Regions from separate parts of the Ensifer sp. ENS09 genome, predicted to be linked through region 2. Evidence: riboswitches for the same ligand, from Rfam matches in the RefSeq annotation. Region 2 holds a riboswitch; the other holds the start of a gene.
What was found. Region 2 has a riboswitch for FMN ahead of IB267_RS08700 (DMT family transporter). Riboswitches for the same ligand answer to the same signal wherever they lie in the genome.
Positions count from the first base shown of each region.

Region 1: it holds a riboswitch for FMN, as region 2 does, so the genes downstream of both, IB267_RS05835 (6,7-dimethyl-8-ribityllumazine synthase) here and IB267_RS08700 (DMT family transporter) in region 2, are expected to answer to the same signal.

Region 1 is NZ_JACVBP010000001.1:1,162,606-1,167,777, reverse strand. Features, by position in the region: gene IB267_RS05840 (low temperature requirement protein A) at 1-1,101, shown strand, start outside; gene IB267_RS05835 (6,7-dimethyl-8-ribityllumazine synthase) at 1,378-1,851, opposite strand; FMN riboswitch at 1,944-2,093, opposite strand; gene IB267_RS05830 (ABC transporter ATP-binding protein) at 2,217-3,278, opposite strand; gene IB267_RS05825 (iron ABC transporter permease) at 3,290-4,072, opposite strand; gene IB267_RS05820 (ABC transporter permease subunit) at 4,069-4,950, opposite strand; gene IB267_RS05815 (ABC transporter substrate-binding protein) at 5,135-5,172, opposite strand, start outside.
Region 2 is NZ_JACVBP010000002.1:112,182-117,353, reverse strand. Features, by position in the region: gene lon (endopeptidase La) at 1-1,810, shown strand, start outside; gene hupB (DNA-binding protein HupB) at 2,031-2,306, shown strand; FMN riboswitch at 2,430-2,612, shown strand; gene IB267_RS08700 (DMT family transporter) at 2,700-3,614, shown strand; gene IB267_RS08695 (esterase-like activity of phytase family protein) at 3,682-5,172, shown strand, end outside.

The sequences.
Region 1 (5,172 bases), on a different contig from region 2:
CACATCTTTGCCGGCCTCTTCGGTTTTGCACTCGCGACCTTCTCGATCTGCTGGGCCTGGATCAATTTCAGCTGGTTCGCCTCCGCCTATGACACGGACGACTGGATTTTCCGCGCCGTTACCATGGTGCAGATGGTCGGCGTGCTGATCCTTGCGATCGGCCTGCCGCCGATGTTCGAGTCGATCGACAAGGGCGCGCATCTCGACAATGGCATCATGGTGCTCGGCTATGTCGTCATGCGGGTGGCGATGCTCTTCCAGTGGCTGCGCGCGAGCCGCCAGGACCCGGCACGGCGCAATGCCTGCCTCACCTATGTGAAGGCGATCAGCGTCGCCCAGATCGGCTGGATCGTGCTGATCTTCGTCGACTTCTCGCTGCTGGTGACCTTCGCCATGGTCGTCGGGCTCACGGCGATCGAAATGCTCGGCCCCTATTTCGCCGAAACGCGTGACGGCGGTACGCCCTGGCATGCGCACCACATCGCCGAGCGCTACGGGCTTCTTGCCATCATCGCGCTTGGGGAGGGGGTCGTCGGCACGGTCGCCTCGATCTCGGCCGTGGTCGAGGGGCAGGGCTGGGACCTCGATGTCGCGCTCGTCTGCCTCGCCGGCACTGGGCTCACTTTCGGCATGTGGTGGATCTATTTCCTGCTGCCGAGTGCGGAGATCCTGCACCACTACCGTCTCAAGCGGGCCTTCGTCTGGGGCTACGGCCACATGCCGATCTTCGCCTCGATCGTCGCCACCGGCGCAGGCCTGCATGTGGCGGCCTATTACATCGAGCACAAGGCGCATATCGGTTCAGTCGCAACGGTGCTGACGGTGGCGGTGCCCGTCGCGTGCTACATCGGGCTGCTCTACGCGATGTACGCCTATCTCATGCAGCAGGTGGACCGCCTGCACCTCTGGCTGCTCGTGGGCACCGCGCTGGTGCTGGCAGCGTCCGTGGTCGCGGCGATCGCCGGGCTCGATATGGCCAAGTGCCTGATCATCCTGATGCTGGCACCGGTCGTCACCATCGTCGGCTACGAGGTGGCGGGGCATCGACATCGCATGGCGGCTCTGGAGCGCAGCCTGCACAAGAGTGATGCGGTGCATTGATTTTGCGAGTCGAAACAGCGGGTTATTTGCTGTTGCTGGCGATGTGATTCAGGGGCTTCAGAGGTTGATTCAGGTACGGTTGCTGGGGCGATACGCCCCTCTCCCCGGCTTTAACCCGAGGACTAACCTCTCCCCGCAGGCGAGGAGAGGGGACGAGAACCCTCATGAACTCGGAGCTTCTGGTACGCCGTGCTTGATGGCACCGGGCGGCTAGGCGGCGGTTCCTAAAGCTGTCCTTCTCCCCGCGAGCGGGGAGAAGGTGCCGGCAACCGTTGATCAGGCGTTGACCAGCGCCAGCTTGGCGCGGGCGTCGAGGATCTGGGCGCAGGCGTTGGCCGCCTCCGTGCCCTTGGTCACGAAGTGCTCGCGGAAGAAGGCGATCAACGGTTCGCTTTCCTGGAAATTATGAGGCGTCAGCACGGCCGAAAGCACCGGCACGTTGGTGTCGAGCTGCACGCGCATCATGCCGTCGAGCACGGTGCCGGCCACGAAATCGTGGCGGTAGATGCCTCCGTCGACGACGAAGGCGGTGCCGAGGATCGCGGCATAGTGGCCGGTTTTGGCCAGCGTCTGTGCATGCAGCGGAATTTCGAGTGCGCCCGGCACGTCGAAGATCTCGACGTCGGCTGCCGAGCCGCCGAGCTTCGTCCATTGCGCGACAAAGGCATCGACGCAGCGGTCGACGATATCGGCATGCCAGCGGGCACGAACGATCGCGATCTTGGCTGTGGGGTGGGAAAGTATGGTCATGGTCTCAAGCCTTTCAGGGTTTGGCGTTTCCAATGATCCCGTCGGGCGAACATGCATGCGCGCGAGGTCCCTTCGCGGGAACCCACGTTGCTGCTTGCTCTCTTCCATCCGGACTGTGACCGTCGGCTCCGGAATCTGACCGGATCTGCTGACCCCCAGGGTGAAACCCTGAGGCGCTCGCGGGCTTCGGCCTTGCGACCGCTACCGCCGGTGGGGAATTTCACCCCGCCCTGAGAACAACGCGACTATATAGCGCGACCGCGCGCGGTCAAACGCACGGTGCGACGAAAATGCCGGAAATCACGACAGATTTTTGCAGTGTTTGGAGCCATCGGAAGAAATCGTTCCGATGGCTTTCAATCCGCTTACTCGCGGATGACCAAGAGATCCTTGGCGGCAAAGCGCAGCGTGACGTTGTCGCCGGAAACCGGCGGGGCAACACCCGGATTGTTGAACATGTCGAAGGAGATGACGTCGCCGCCGACGCGAAGGCGCGTGCGGATGACCGAGCCGAGGAAGCTCGTCGAGACGACCTCGCCGGCAAGCGACGTGTCACCCTTGGCGCCTTCGGCGATCGAGCCTGCTTCGGGACGCAGCGCCAGCGAAATGCTGTCGCCGCCCTTCATGCCGGCGATCGGGTCCTTCAGCGCCACCTGCTGGTTGCCAATGGTGACCGAGCCCGCGGCCGGGTCCGCCACCTTGCCCTCGATGATGTTGAGCGTGCCGACGAAGGACGCGACGAAGCGGGTCGCCGGCGTGTTGTAGATCTCGAAGGGGGTGCCGATCTGGTCGGCACGGCCGGCATTCATGACCACGATGCGATCGGAGATCGACAGCGCCTCTTCCTGGTCGTGGGTGACGAAGACGGTGGTGATGCCGAGCTGCTGCTGGATCTGCCGGATTTCTTCGCGCAGCGACACGCGGATCTTGGCGTCGAGCGCCGACAGCGGCTCGTCGAGCAGCAGCACCTGCGGCTTGACCGCAATCGCGCGGGCAAGCGCAACGCGCTGCTGCTGGCCGCCGGAGAGCTGGTAGGGGAAGCGGTCCGCCAGGTGCTCGAGCTTGATCAGCCCGAGCATCTGCTTCACCCTCGCGTCGATCTCCGACTTGTCTGTACCTGCGACCTTGAGGCCGAAGGCGACGTTGTCATGCACGTTCATGTTGGGAAACAGCGCATAGGCCTGGAACACCATGCCGATGTTGCGCTGGTTGGGCTTCAGCGAGTTCTGGTCGCGGCCGTTGATGACGATCTTGCCGCTGGTCGGGCTTTCGAAGCCGGCGATCATGCGCAGGACCGTGGTCTTGCCGCAGCCCGATGGCCCGAGGAACGAGACGAACTCGCCCTTTTCGATGTCCATGTTGAAATCGTGCACGACGTGAACCGGGCCGAAGGACTTCTTGATGCTGGTGAGTGACAGGAAACTCATGGGTGCGGTCCTCAGGCCTTAGGAGGCGCGCTTTTTTGAAAGCGCGAGACGAGCTGGATGAGGCCGAGGCAGCCCCAGGTGATGCCGAATGCAATGACGGCGAGTGCGGCCGGTTCATAGGCGCGGTTGGCGCCCAAGAGCTGCATGTAGGGGCCGAAAGCCGGGCGATTGAGCAGGGCCGCCATGGTGAACTCCCCGATGACGATGGCAAAGGTCAGGAAGGCGCCCGAGAGCACGGCGACGAGCACGTTCGGCAGAATGATCTTGGTAAGGATCGTCGTCCAGCCGGCGCCAAGGCTCTGTGCCGCCTCGGTCAAGGTGGCGACATCGATGGTGCGAAGACCCGTATCCACCGCGCGGTACATGTAGGGCAGCGCAAGCGTCGCATAGCCGAACATCAGGAGGATGTTGGTGCCGGTGAGCGAGCCCGTCAGCGGCAGCCAGCTCGAGGTGTTGTAGAGCCGGATGTAGCCGAAGACGATGACGATCGCCGGGATGACCAGCGGCAAAAGCGTGATGAACTCGATGATGGGACGCAGCCGCGGCAGCTTCAGCCGCACCCAATAGGCCGTCGGCACGACGAGCAGCACGCCGAAGAGGATGGTGAACAGCGCCTGCATCACCGAATAGGTGAAGGTCTCCTGGAAACGCGGATCGGCGAAGACCTTGGCGTAGGCGTCGAAGGAATACTCGCCGCGACGCATCTTGAGCGAGAAGTTGGTCATGCCGATGAGCGGCAAGATGAAATAGAGGAGGCCGAAAACGAGGGCTCCCCAGGCCCAGATCTTCTTCATTTCAGCCACCTTTCGCTGCGGCTGCGCAGCCAGATATAGATCGCGTTGGCGATACCGGTGACGACGATCATGCCGAAGGCGAGCGCGTAGCCGAGATGCGGATTGCCGAGCACGTCGCCGCGGATCTGAGCAAAGAGCAGGATCGGCACGATCGACAGCGACGAGCCGGTGAGCGCGATCGCGGTCGCAACGGCGCCGAAGGCATTGGCAAACAGCAGCGCCAGCGTGCCGAGCAGCGACGGCAGCAGGATCGGGAAGGCGACCATGCGCCAATATTGCAGGCCGGTTGCGCCGAGGATTTCTGCGGCCTCGCGCCATTCGCGCTTCAGGCCGTCGAGCGCCGGCGTGATGATCAGGATCATCAGCGGGATCTGGAAGAAGAGATAGGTGACCGTCAGCCCCCAGAATGAGAGCAGGTTGAAGCCAAGCATTCTGAGGTCGAGACCGAAGTTGGACCGCAGGAAGACGGTGACGATGCCGACCGGGCCGAGCGTCGCGAGAAAGGCGAAGGCGAGCGGCACGCCGGCGAAATTGGAGGCGACGCCGGAAAAGGTCAAAAGCGGCCCGCGGATCCCCTTCGGCAGGCCGCCGAAGACGATGGCTGACGCCATGGCAAAGCCGATCAGGCAGCCGAGAAGGGCGGAGGCGATGCTGATCTTGATGGAGATCCAGTAGGCGCCGAGGATCGACGGCGTGAACAGGCCGCGAATGTTGTCGAGCGTGAAGCCGCCATCGGGCGTCTGAAACGCGCCGACCACGATCTTCATCGTTGGCAGAAGCAGGAACAGCGTCACGAAGGCGGCAAAGGGCAGGATGCCCAGCCAGTGAAGCGGTAGGCGACGCGCCGGCGGGCTGGCGTCGGGTTTAGCAGATGACATTCCGTTCGCGCCCCTGAAGCCGCGTTATCGACGCGGGCGTTATCGATTGTTGCAAGCGAGAAGCGGGATGAAGTCGGAAGCCGCACGCAGATTCCGGATCTCGCTCCAAAGACTTGAATTTCTTACGAATAACCTATGCGCCCCGGCCGGAAAACCGGCCGGGGCGACATGTCTGTGGAAAGGCTTACTGGACGTTCGCGCCGACGACGGCATCCCAGCCAC
Region 2 (5,172 bases):
AGGCGAGATCTCCGTCCTGCAGGTGGAAAAGCGCATCCGCTCGCGCGTCAAGCGCCAGATGGAGAAGACCCAGCGCGAATACTACCTCAACGAACAGATGAAGGCGATCCAGAAGGAACTCGGCGACGGCGAAGACGGCCGCGACGAGATGGCCGAGATCGAAGAGCGTATCGCCAAGACCAAGCTTTCCAAGGAAGCGCGCGAAAAGGCTGACGCGGAGCTGAAGAAGCTGCGCCAGATGAGCCCGATGTCGGCGGAAGCCACCGTCGTTCGCAACTACCTGGATTGGCTGCTCGGTCTGCCCTGGGGCAAGAAGTCGAAGATCAAGACCGATCTGAACCATGCCGAGGAGGTGCTCAACGTCGATCACTTCGGCCTCGACAAGGTCAAGGAGCGCATCGTCGAGTATCTCGCCGTGCAAGCCCGTTCGACCAAGATCAAGGGCCCGATCCTGTGCCTCGTCGGCCCTCCGGGCGTCGGCAAGACCTCGCTCGCCAAGTCGATCGCCAAGGCGACCGGCCGCGAATACGTGCGCATGGCACTCGGCGGTGTTCGTGACGAAGCCGAAATCCGTGGCCACCGCCGCACCTATATCGGCTCCATGCCGGGCAAGGTCGTTCAGTCGATGAAGAAGGCGAAGCGGTCCAACCCGCTGTTCCTGCTCGACGAAATCGACAAGATGGGCCAGGACTTCCGCGGCGATCCGTCGTCGGCGCTGCTCGAGGTGCTGGATCCGGAACAGAACTCGACCTTCATGGACCACTACCTGGAAGTCGAATACGACCTGTCCAACGTGATGTTCATCACCACCGCCAACACGCTGAATATCCCGGCGCCGTTGATGGACCGCATGGAAGTGATCCGCATCGCCGGCTACACCGAAGAGGAAAAGCTGGAAATCGCCAAGCGGCACCTGCTGCCGAAGGCGATCCGTGACCACGCGCTGCAGCCGAAGGAGTTCTCGGTCACCGACGGCGCGCTGATGGCGGTCATCCAGACCTACACCCGCGAAGCCGGTGTGCGTAACTTCGAGCGCGAGCTGATGAAGCTCGCCCGCAAGGCCGTGACCGAGATCATCAAGGGCAAGGCCAAGAAGGTCGAAGTGACCGCTGCCAACATCAACGATTACCTGGGCGTTCCGCGCTTCCGCCACGGCGAAGCCGAACGTGACGACCAGATCGGTGTTGTCACCGGTCTCGCATGGACCGAGGTCGGCGGCGAGCTGCTGACGATCGAAGGCGTCATGATGCCCGGCAAGGGCCGCATGACCGTCACCGGCAACCTGCGCGACGTGATGAAGGAATCGATTTCGGCAGCGGCATCCTATGTCCGCTCGCGCGCGATCGACTTCGGCATCGAGCCGCCGCTGTTCGACAAGCGTGACATCCACGTGCACGTGCCGGAAGGTGCGACGCCGAAGGATGGCCCGTCGGCGGGTGTCGCCATGGCAACCACGATCGTGTCGATCATGACCGGTATCCCGATCTCCAAGGATGTCGCCATGACTGGCGAGATCACGCTGCGCGGCCGCGTGCTGCCGATCGGCGGTCTTAAGGAGAAGCTCCTGGCAGCGCTTCGGGGTGGCATCAAGAAGGTGCTGATTCCGGAAGAGAACGCCAAGGATCTTGCCGAGATCCCGGACAACGTGAAGAACGCGCTCGAAATCATCCCGGTTTCGCGGATGGGCGAAGTGCTCGAACACGCTCTGGTGCGCATGCCGGAACCGATCGAATGGGACCCGGCAAACGAGCCGGCAACCGTTGCACCGGTTGATTCGCAGGACGAAGCAGGCTCTTCGATCGCCCACTAACGGGTGCTCGAAAATGGGCGCCGCCGGCTCGCGCGGCGCTCATTTTGCAGAAAAATTGGGAAGACCGGCCATTGGCCGGTCTTTTTTGTTGTAAAAGCGCCCTACAAGCCTTGCATTCCAAGGGATTAGGCGCAATTGGGAAAGGCAAGACGCGGGCGAAGCGCAAGCCGCCGCGCCTTAAAACACAGTCGTTTCGAACCAATCTGAAAGGGGTGGAAACATGAACAAAAATGAGCTCGTGTCTGCCGTTGCTGAGAAGGCCGGACTTTCCAAGACCGACGCATCTTCTGCAGTTGATGCAGTTTTCGAGACCATCCAGGCTGAGCTGAAGAACGGCGGCGACATTCGCCTGGTCGGCTTCGGCAACTTCTCGGTTTCGCGCCGCGAAGCCTCGAAGGGCCGTAACCCGTCCACGGGTGCGGAAGTTGACATCCCGGCACGCAACGTGCCGAAGTTCACGGCCGGCAAGGGCCTGAAGGATGCCGTCAACGGCTGATGAGATTTGCTTGGCGGCCGGACACGAGGCCGGCAGTCCAGGTATTCGAGGGTTCGGCGCAAGCCGGACCCTTTCGCATTTTGGGGCAGCCCTTGCGGGTACCCACCATTTGCTCTAGGGCTTGCCCATTCTCAGGGCGGGGTGAAAGTCCCCACCGGCGGTAAGGGCATGACAGCGCTACGTCTTGAAGACGCGCGAAGATGGCCCAAGCCCGCGAGCGCCTCTCCTCGATTTCTTGGGGGAGGGTCAGCAGATCCGGTGCAACTCCGGAGCCGACGGTCATAGTCCGGATGAAAGAGAATGGTCGCCGGCACGAAGGGCAGGGATGCCCGGGGTCGTGTCGTGCGCTCATGCGTCCTGATTTGTGTTTGGTCCGCTTTCAGGGTGCATGACATGAATCAGACTTCCCTCGGTTTTTCCTCCTCGCGCGCCATGGCCGGAGCCGGCTTCATGGTGCTGGCCGGGATCGCCTTTGCCGGCCTCAATGTCGTCACCCAATGGCTGACGATGAAGCTCGGTTTCCCCGCCACCGCCATGGCGTTCTGGCAATATGCCTTCGCCTTCCTCTTCTCGCTGCCGTTTCTGCGACGCGCCGGGCTCTCGGCCATGCGCACCGACTATCCCTGGCGCCACGTCGTGCGCGTGGTGCTGGCCGCCTTCGGGGTCGGGGCCTGGGTCTCGGGGCTTGCGCACGTGCCGATCTGGCAGGCGATCGCGCTGGTCATGACCTCGCCGTTCTTCATCATCCTCGGCGCCCGCCTGTTTCTCGGCGAACGTGTCGGCGCGGCGCGCTGGGCAGCAACCGCGGTTGGCTTCGCCGGGGCGATGATCATTCTCGAACCCTGGTCGGACAGTTTCAGCTGGGCCGCCCTTCTGCCGATCCTGTCGGCGCTTTTGTGGGGGGCTTCGTCGCTCATCACCAAGAGCCTCACCAGTCTTGAGCGCCCCGAAACGATCACTGTCTGGCTGCTTGTGCTTCTGTCGCCGATCAACGGCGCCATCGCGCTTTCGGCCGGTTTCACCGTGCCCGATGGCGCAGCGCTCGGCTTCCTGCTGCTTGCCGGGATCCTGACCGTCGTCGCCCAATATCTGCTGACGCTTGCCTATACGGTGGCCGACGCCGCCTATGTGCAGCCTTTCGACGACCTGAAGCTGCCGCTCAACGTCTTTGCCGGCTGGCTGGTCTTCGGTTACGCGCCGACAGGGTATCTTTGGGTCGGCGCCGTGCTGATCCTTGGCGCTTCGCTGTTCATCATGCGCAACGAGATGCGGCGCGAGCGCGCCGCTCCGGCGACCGGAACGGTGTAAAACCCGAGCGTTGTCATTCGGCTGTCATCGGCATCGCGCAGAACCCCCATGTTTTCAGTGTTCGCACATGGGGGATTTCATGACCATCACTTCGCGCGTGACCGCGCTCGCGGCCGTTCTTCTTGCCTCCGCAGCATTTCCTGCGGCGGCCGAGCCCGTCTTCAACCGCATTGCATCCTTTGCTGTTGCCGATAACCTGCCGGAAGGCGATGCGCGCAAGACGCCGACATCCGCCGAAATCATCACGGCCAGCGAAGACGGCAATCTGCTCGTCTATTCCGACAGCCCCGGCAAGCGCGTCGGCCTGATCGACATCACCGATGCCAAGGCGCCCAAGGCAGCCGGCACGGTTTCCTTTGACGGCGAGCCGACCTCCGTCACCATCGCCGGTGCAAAGGCACTCGTCGCGGTCAACACGCGCGAGAGCTTCGTCAAGCCGTCGGGGCTTCTGGCGATTGTCGATCTGGCGTCGAAGAAAGTCGATGCGACCTGCGATCTCGGCGGCCAGCCGGATTCGATCGCCGTCAACAAGGACCGCACGCTTGCTGCCATCGCCATCGAAAACGAGCGCGACGAAGAGCTGAACGATGGCAAGATCCCGCAGATGCCGGCCGGCGACCTCGTCATCCTGTCGCTGAAGGATGGTGTTGCCGATTGCGGTTCGCTGAAGCGCGTGACGCTGACCGGTCTTGCCGAGATCGCCGGGGAAGACCCGGAGCCGGAGTTCGTTTCCTTCAACGGCAAGGACGAGATCGCGCTGACCCTGCAGGAAAACAATCACATCGTCATTATCGACGGCAAGACGGGGACCGTGAAGACGCACTTCTCCGCTGGCACGGTCGACCTCAAGAACATCGACACCAAGCGTAACGGCGCGATTGCCTTCAAGGACGAGCAGCCGGGCCGCAAGCGCGAGCCCGATGCGGTGAAGTGGCTCGACGACAACCGCATCGTCGTTGCCAACGAAGGCGACTATGAAGGCGGTTCGCGCGGCTTCACGATCTTCGACACCACCGGCAAGGTGCTGTTCGAATCGGGCGCGAGTTTCGAGCACGCGATTGCCGCCATCGGCCACTATCCAGAGAAGCGCTCTTCCGCCAAGGGCGTCGAGCCCGAGGGGCTGGAAGCGGCGAAGTTCGGCGAGGACAATCTGTTCTTCGTGCTGGCCGAGCGCGCATCTGTCGTCGGCGTCTACAAGGACACCGGCGCAGAGCCTGAGCTGCTGCAGCTCCTGCCGTCGGGCATTTCGCCGGAAGGCGCCGTCGCGATCCCGTCGCGCAATCTGTTTGCGACCGCAAACGAAGTCGATCTCGTCGAGGATGGCGGCGCACGCTCGCACGTCATGATCTATGAGCGTGCCGAGGGCGAAGCAGCCTATCCGCAGATCCGCTCCGCCGAGAAGGACGGCCTGCCGATCGGGTTCGGTGCGCTCTCCGGTCTCGTTGCCGTCGCCGACAAGCCCGGCTTCCTGCGCGCCGTCAATGATTCGGTCTACTCGTCGCAGCCGACGATCTTCACGATCGACGCGACCCAGAAGCCGGCGTTGATCACCGAAGCG